DNA from 2 places in the Stenotrophomonas sp. 364 genome. Region 1 is predicted to be linked to the other one. Evidence: predicted binding sites of a transcription regulator. Region 1 holds the regulator's gene; the other holds the start of a gene.
What was found. The regulator FliA, encoded in region 1, starts transcription of late flagellar genes. The targets are predictions, from matches to a motif close to TAAAGTTTNNCNNNCNNNGGCCGATAA.
Positions count from the first base shown of each region.

Region 1 (4,210 bases):
GCCTCGCGCTTCGCCGAGAAGCATGCCGCCCGCGACGTGGCCCTGGTCACCACCGATACCGGCCGCATCGGCGCCCGCGAGCAGCTGTATGGCTTCGGCCGCCAGCTTGGCATCGCAGTGCACGAAGCCAACAGCGGCAGCGACCTGAACCAGCTCCTGGAGCGCCTGCAGGATTACAAGCTGGTGCTGATCGACACCGCCGGGCTGGGTCCGCGTGACCGTGCCCTGGCCGCCCAGCTGCAGTGGCTGCGCGCCGCCGAGCAGATCCGCACGCTACTGGTACTGCCGGCCAACACCAGCTTCGGCGACATGGACGAGGTGGTCCGCCGCTTCAGCGCCGCCAACCCGCAGGGCGTGGTGCTGAGCAAGCTGGACGAAACCGGCCGCTTCGGCACCGCCCTGTCGGTGGCCGTGGACCACCGCCTGCCGATCACCTGGGTCACCGATGGCCAGGACGTTCCCGAAGACCTGCACCGGGCCAGTGCCGCCAATCTTGTACTTCGCCTTGAAGATTTGCGCCGCGCGGCCGATATGCCCTGCAACCCGGAGTTGAACCATGCCGTCGCGTGAGTACGCCAAGCTGACCAAGACCTTCCCGTTGTCTGCCACCCGCAGCCAGCCGCTGGGCCCTGTGCGCACCATCGCCGTCACCGGCGGCAAGGGCGGCGTGGGCAAGACCAACGTGTCGGCCAACCTGGCCGTGGCGCTCGCCGACATGGGCAAGCGCACGCTGCTGCTGGATGCGGACCTCGGGCTGGCCAACATCGATGTGATCCTGGGCCTGCAGCCCAAGCTGACCCTGGCCGACCTGGTCGCCGGGCGCTGCACCCTGGATGAAGTGATCATGGAAGGCCCCGGTGGCGTGCTGGTGGTACCGGCCGCATCCGGTCGCCGCCACATGGCCGAACTGCAGCCGGCAGAGCACGTGGGCCTGGTCAACGTGTTCTCCGAACTGGAGCGTGAGCTGGACTTCATGGTGGTGGACACCGCCGCCGGCATCACCGACGGGGTGCTGACCTTCTGCCAGGCCGCCCAGGACACCGTGGTGGTGGTCTGCGACGAACCGGCCTCGATCACCGACGCCTACGCGCTGATCAAGGTGCTCTCGCGCGAACGCGGGGTGGACCGTATCCAGGTGGTGGCCAACATGGTGCGCGACCCCAACGAAGGCCGCGTGCTGTATGAAAAGCTGACCCGGGTCTGCGAGAAGTTCCTGGCCGATGTGTCGCTGAACTACCTCGGCTGCGTGCCGCAGGACGACTGGCTGCGCCTGTCGGTGCAGCGCCAGCAGCCGGTGGTCAAGGCCTACCCGTCCAGCCCGGCCGCCCAGGCGATCACCGAGATCGCCCGCCGCACCGCCCGCTGGCAGGCTCCGACCGAGCCGCGTGGCGGGGTCGAATTCTTCCTGGAACGCATCCTCAAGCAACGCGGGGTGACCGCATGAAAGGCGCCGCACAATACAAAGAGGTGCAACGCACCGCCGCCAACGAGTGCATTGCCCAGCATTCGGACCTGGTGCGCCGCATCGCCCACCACCTGGCCGCGCGCCTGCCGGCCAGCGTGGAAGTGGATGACCTGATCCAGGCCGGCATGATGGGCCTGATCGAGGCCTCGCGCAGCTACGACGCCGACCAGGGCGCCTCGTTCGAGACCTACGCCTCGATCCGCATCCGCGGTTCGATGATCGACGAGATCCGCCGGGGCGACTGGGTGCCGCGTTCGGTGCACCGCCGTGCCCGCGACGCCGCGTCCACCATCCGCCGCCTGGAACAGAGCACCGGCCGTGCCGCCAGCGCCACCGAAGTGGCCGCCGCCATGGACATGCCGCTGCCGGACTACCTGCGCCTGATGGAAGACGCCGCACGCGGCCAGGTGTTGAGCCTGGAATCGCGGATCGAGGACCAGGGCGAGCTGGACACCGTCGCCCAGGGCGGCCCGACCCCGCAGCAGGTGCTGGAGCGCGGCGAGTTCGGCCGTGAACTGGGCAATGCGATCGGCCTGCTGCCCGAGCGCGAGCAGCTGGTGCTGTCGCTGTACTACGAGCAGGAACTGAATCTGAAAGAGATCGGCGCCGTACTGGGCGTCAGCGAGTCACGCGTGTGCCAGATCCACGGCCAGGCCGTGCTGCGCCTGCGGGGCCGATTGAAGATCTTCGAGGCGGCCGACGCCGGCCTCGCGAACACTTGATACCGAGGAAAGTGCTTTGAACAAGAACATGCGTATCTTGATCGTCGACGATTTCTCGACCATGCGTCGTATCGTCAAGAATTTGCTGGGCGATCTGGGCTTCACCAATACGGCCGAAGCCGAGGACGGGCATGCCGCGCTGTCGCTGCTGCAGAGCCAGCCGTTCGATTTCGTGGTCACCGACTGGAACATGCCGGTGATGACCGGCATCGACCTGCTCAAGGCGATCCGCGCCGACGCCAAGCTGAAGACCCTGCCGGTACTGATGGTCACCGCCGAAGCCAAGCGCGAACAGATCATCGAAGCGGCCCAGTGCGGCGTCAACGGCTACATCATCAAGCCGTTCACCGCGCAGACCCTGGAAGAAAAGCTCGGCAAGATCTTCGAACGCCTGGCAGCGAGCGCCTGATGGAAACCCTTCGCGACAAATCCGCGCTGGTGCAGCGCCTGCAGGACGCCCTGGCTGCGCTGGAAAGCGGCGATGAAGCCGGCTGGCGCCGGGAAATCGACGCGCTGGCTGCCCTGCGCACCCAGCCGATGATGGCCGGCCTGAACCGGCTCGCCCGCGAACTGGGCCAGGCCCTGGGCGAACTGCCCAGCCTGCCCAGCGAAGCCGGCGAGCTGGACGATGCCTGCGCGCGCCTGGACCACGTGGTGACGATGACCGAACAGGCCACCCACCGCACCCTGGACCTGGCCGAGGAATGCCGGGCCCTGACCGAACAGCTGCGGGCCAATGGCCTCACCGCCGACCAGGACCAGCAGCTGGACCGGATCCGCCACAACCTCACCGAGATCGCCCTTACCCAAAGCTACCAGGACCTCACCGGGCAGATCATCCGCCGCGTGGTGGGGATCGTGCGTCGCGTGCACGAAGGGTTTGGCGCACTCGGCCTGCCGCCGCAGGACGACACCGCGCAGAAGCGGGACAACGGCCTGGCCGGCCCGGCCGTGAGTGGCCTGGACCGTCACCAGGTATCCCAGGTGGATGCTGACGACCTGCTTTCGGATTTGGGGCTGTAACACCATGAGCGCTGTTCCAGACGATATTGCCGCCGATTTCATCCTCGAGGCCCAGGAAATCCTGGACCGCCTCGGCGAACAGCTGGTGTCGCTGGAGCAGTCGCCCCAGGACAGCGACCAGCTCAATGCGGTGTTCCGCGGCTTCCACACGCTCAAGGGCGGTGCCGGCTTCCTCGGCATCCAGGCCATGGTCGAGCTGTGCCATGCCGCCGAGGAAACCCTGGGCATGGCCCGCTCCGGCAAGGCCACGCTGCAGGCCCACCACTTCGATGCGGCCCAGCAGTCGCTGGACTACCTGCAGTCGATGCTGGATTCGGTGTCGGCCGGCGAAGAGCCCGGGTATGCGCCGCCGGAGCTGATCGCACAGTTCGACGTCAACGGCCCGGCCACTCCGGTGGCGGCAGTTGCCGCCCCGGTCAGCGGCGAGCTGATCACCGACGATGAGTTCGAAGCCCTGCTCGACACCCTGCACGGCGGCGCCGCACCCACCGCCGTGGCGGGAGCCGGCAAGGCCGATGATGGCCTGATCGGCGAAGACGAGTTCGAGGCGCTGCTCGACCAGCTGCATGGCGGTGCCGTGCCCGGCGCCAAGCCGGTGGCCGCGCCCGCACCGCCGCCCCGTGCAGCGGCAGCACCGGCCGCCAAGCCGGCCGCCAACAAGCCGGTGGCCGAAGCCGAGCACACCGTGCGCGTGGACACCAAGCGCCTGGACGCCATCGTCAACCTGATCGGCGAACTGGTGCTGTCACGCAACCGGCTCAAGACCCTGCGTGCGCGCCTGCACGACGAAGAACTCGACCGCGCGGTCTCCACGCTGGACATCGCCACCGCACGCCTGCAGTCGGCGGTGATGCGCACCCGCATGCAGCCGGTGGGCAAGGTGTTCTCGCGCTTCCCCAAGGTCGCCCGCGACGTGGCGCGCAACCTGAAGAAGGAAGTGGAACTGGAGCTGATCGGCGCCGAGACCGAGCTCGACCGTAACCTGGTCGAAGCCCTGGCC
Region 1 is NZ_CP047135.1:1,799,527-1,803,736, reverse strand. It holds gene flhF (flagellar biosynthesis protein FlhF) at 1-570, shown strand, start outside; gene GQ674_RS08345 (MinD/ParA family protein) at 557-1,444, shown strand; gene GQ674_RS08340 (RNA polymerase sigma factor FliA) at 1,441-2,187, shown strand; gene cheY (chemotaxis response regulator CheY) at 2,204-2,596, shown strand; gene GQ674_RS08330 (protein phosphatase CheZ) at 2,596-3,210, shown strand; gene GQ674_RS08325 (chemotaxis protein CheA) at 3,215-4,210, shown strand, end outside.

Region 2 (4,210 bases), 470 kb from region 1:
GCCACCGGCAATGCCAGCAGCACCGCCACCAACGCACTGACCGGTTACTACGCCCGCGGCAAGGTCCGCGGCAACGCGGCCGGTATCTATGCGACTTGGCGTGCCGGCAACGCAGAGGATGCCAATGCCGGCTTCCACCTGGACGGTTCGCTGCAGCGTGCCCGGTTCCGCAACAGCGTGGACGGCCTGGCACTTGCCAGCGAACGCTACGATAGCGGCGCGTGGCAGGGTGCGATCGAGGCCGGTCAGGCCTTCGGCATCCATCGCTCGGCCACCGCGCGCCTCTACCTGGAACCGTACCTGCAGGTCGGCCGTACCCGCTGGGACGATGTGCGCCATACCGAGGCCAACGGCACGGTGGTCACCGCCGGCGACGCAGACGGCACCTTCGGTCGGGTCGGGCTTCGACTGTCGGGCGTGTCCCAGTGGGGCGAGGGCGCGGTCCAGGTGCAGCCCTATGTCAGCGCCAACTGGCTGCACGATGGCACCAACCGCACCGTGCATATGGATGGTCAGGCCATCCAGGCCCGCATTCCGCAGGGTCGCGCGGAATTCAGCGGCGGCGCATCCCTGCGCTTTGGCAACGGCTGGAGCGCGTCGGCCGGCCTCACCCTGCAGCACGCGGCGGGCTACCACCAGACCAGCGCTCAGCTGGGCATGAGCTACACCTGGTAATCCGCGAACCGTCCGCATGCGTTCGACATGCGGTCGTCGGCGGGCCTTCGCCGAGGGACAAGGGTGTCCCACGCTGATTGAAGCAAAACGGCCGGATCGTCGACCCGGCCGTTTTGTGTTCATGAGCCCGGCGCCGCCCAGCTCACACTACCCGCAACGTGGGCTGCCCGGGGCTGGGGCGGGCCGCCCCCCTGGTCGCCTCCACCCGGAACGCCGCCACTGTGTGCAGCAACTGGGTGGCCTGCTCTTCCATGCTGCGCGCGGCGGCGGATGCCTCTTCCACCAGCGCGGCATTCTGCTGCGTGCCTTCGTCGATGTGGTCGACCGCCTGGTGAATCTGCCCGATGCTCTCGCTCTGCTGCTGGGCCACCGCACTGATCTCGCTGATCAACGCACTGACCCGCTTCACGTTGACCACGATCTCGTCCATGGTGCGCCCGGCGCTCTCGACCTGGCCGGTGCCGGCGCCGACCTTCTCCACCGAATCGGCGATCAACTGCTTGATCTCCTTGGCCGCGCCCGCCGAACGCTGCGACAGCGACCGGATCTCCGAGGCAACCACCGCAAAGCCACGGCCATGCTCACCGGCCCGCGCCGCTTCCACCGCCGCGTTGAGCGCCAGGATGTTGGTCTGGAAGGCGATGCCGTCGATGACCGCGATGATGTCCACGATCCGACGCGACGACTCGTTGATCAGCGCCATCGTACACACCACTTCGTGCACGACATGGCCGCCCTGCGCGGCCACGTCCACCGCGCCGCTGGCCAGTTCGCTGGCCTGACGGGCGTTGGTCGCGGTCTGCTGCACGGTGGCGGTCAGACCCTTCATCGAGACCGCGGTTTCTTCCAGCGATGCGGCCTGCTGTTCGGTGCGCACCGACAGGTCGCTGTTGCCTTCGGCAATCTCGCTGGCGCCCACCGCGATGGTGTCGGCAGCGAACTTGATCTGCGCGATGATCGCCGCCATCGCCTCCACCAGTGCATTGATGCCCTCGCACAGCTCGGCGATCGGGCCGTTCTTGTCCTCAGTGGCGATATGCCCGGTGAGGTCGCCACCCTTGGCTGCGGCCACCACCTCGCGGGTCTGGGCCACGGCCTGCTGCATGGCCAGGCTGTCACGCACCTGGGCGGTGATGTCGGTGGCGTACTTGACCACTTTGAACGGGCGGCCGCTCATGTCCAGGATCGGGTTGTACGACGCCTGGATCCACACCTCGCGGCTGCCCTTGCCGAAGCGGCGATACTGGCCTGCGTCATACTCGCCACGGCCCAGCTTTTCCCAGAACTGGCGGTACTCCGCGCTCTGTCGGTAGTCGGGTTCAACGAACATGGCGTGGTGCTGGCCACGCACTTCATCCAGCGTGTACCCGGTGGTGGCCAGGAAGTTGTCGTTGGCCGAGAGGATGCGCCCGTCCAGGCTGAACTCGATCACCGCCTGCGACTTGTTGATGGCCGCCAGCTGGCCGGAGAAATCGGCCGCCTGCTGCATCTGCGCGGTGATGTCTGTGGCGAACTTCACCACCTTGTAGGGACGCCCGTTGCCGTCCAGCACCGGGTTGTAGGACGCCTGGATCCAGATCTCGCGGCCGCCCTTGCCCAGCCGGCGGTACTGGCCGGCGTCGAATTCGCCGCGCCCGAGCCGCGCCCAGAAGTCGCGGTACTCCTGGCTCTGCGCAAGGGCCGGGTCGACGAACATGGCGTGGTGCCGGCCCTGGATTTCATCCAGCCGGTAGCCCAGGGTCTGCAGGAAGTTGTCGTTGGCCTGCAGGATGGTGCCGTCCAGGTCGAACTCGATGACCGCCTGCACCCGGTGCAGGGCAGCCACCTGGGCTTCCAGCTCGCATTGGCGTCGCTGGGTGGCGGCGGTGGCCGACTGGCGTGCCTGGGCGGGCGCGATCACGCTGGCTTTCAGGGCCTGCCACAGTGAAGGGCGGGAAGCGGCGTCGGTACGTCCTTGCACATGCGCGTGCATACCTGAAGTAAGCATCATCGTGATCCTCGGTGCCCGTTGGCGATTGGGATCCGACGGGGAGCAACCCGCCGGCACATCATTGGCTTGGGGACTTGCGCAGACGTCAGCCGTGCATGACGTCGCTCCAGCGGCTAATACAACGGCGGTACTGCGGCGTGCAGACGGCATGTTGCAAAGTCACGCGATCGGGGGCCGCAAAGGGAGCGCAGCCAATGTCCAACCTGGCCCCGCCCTGGTCGCGTTGCCCTAGACGGTATCGACCCGACCCGATGAACCTTTAGCCCTTCCGGAGACTGGCGTGGCCCGGATCCCAGCAGGTTCAACCCTCGCCACCTTCGGTGGTTTCGCCGGTGTCGAGGGGATCCAGGCCCTCCATCTGCGCGGTTTCGACCTGGACGTTGTTCTTGCCCAGCGCCTTGGCCCGGTAGCACTGCGCATCGGCAGCGGCCACCGCGTCGTCCACGCTCATGCTGCCGCCGATCGAGGCGATGCCGATGCTGGCGCCGACGCTGAGCCGTTGCAGGTCCCACGGGATGGTCAGGGTGCGCACGCCGTCCAGCAGGTCGCTGGCGATGCGGCGTGCGCGCTTGAGCGAGCAGCCGGCCAGGATCACCGCGAACTCGTCGCCGCCCAGCCGCGCCACGATGTCCGAATCGCGCACGCCGTGGCGCAGCACGTTGGCCACCGCCCAGAGCATGGCATCGCCGGCGAGGTGGCCATGGCTGTCATTGACCGGCTTGAAGTTGTCCAGGTCGATGAACATCAGCGAGGCCGACTGCCCGGTCCGCGCGACGCGGGTGATGGCCTGCTGCAGATGGGCTTCGAACCCGCGCCGGTTGCTCAGTTCGGTCAATGGGTCGACCTCGGCCAGGTGGCGCGCTTCACGCTGGCGGGCACGCTGCTGGGTCACATCGCGGATCACCCAGACCGCACCGCCCACCTGCCCGTCTTCGGCGCGCAGCCACGCACGGGTAAGGTCCACGGGCAGCAGCTGCGCGCCCACCGAGAGCAGCAGGTCCGAATGCAGGTCCACCGCGTTGCTCTCCGGGTCGAGCAGCACGGCGATGTCCAGCGGCGAGCGCGGCGCGTATTCGGTGGTCAGCTCCATCACGTCCTGGACCTGGCCACCGGCCAGGGGCGAGGCGCCCTCCCCGGCAAGCGCGCGGGTGGCCGCAGCGTTGGCGTATTGGATCAGCCCCTGCAGATCCAGGGTCAGCACCATGTCCGCCACCGCATCCAGGGTGACGCGGGTGCGCTGCTCGGATTCGCGCAGTTGCAGGCTGCTCTGGCGTTGCGCCGTGACGTCCTGGATCTGCGACACGAAATGCAGTGGCTCGCCATGCTCCGAGCGCACCAGCGACACCGACAGCCGGCCCCACACGATGTTGCCGCGCTTGCCTACGTACCGCTTGTCCATGTGGTAGTGGTCGCGCCGCCCGTTGAGCAGGTCGGCCACCAGCGCCAGGTCGGTATTGAGATCGTCCGCGTGGGTCAGGGTCTGGAAGTCGACCGCCAGCAGTTCGGCGCGGGTGTAGCCCAGGATGCCGCACAGCGCTTCGTTGA
Region 2 is NZ_CP047135.1:2,271,997-2,276,206, forward strand. It holds gene GQ674_RS10420 (autotransporter outer membrane beta-barrel domain-containing protein) at 1-675, shown strand, start outside; gene GQ674_RS10425 (methyl-accepting chemotaxis protein) at 818-2,647, opposite strand; gene GQ674_RS10430 (PAS domain S-box protein) at 2,967-4,210, opposite strand, start outside.
Region 2: a site for FliA is predicted at 2,901-2,927, ahead of GQ674_RS10425 (methyl-accepting chemotaxis protein). Genes of this name have one in related genera too.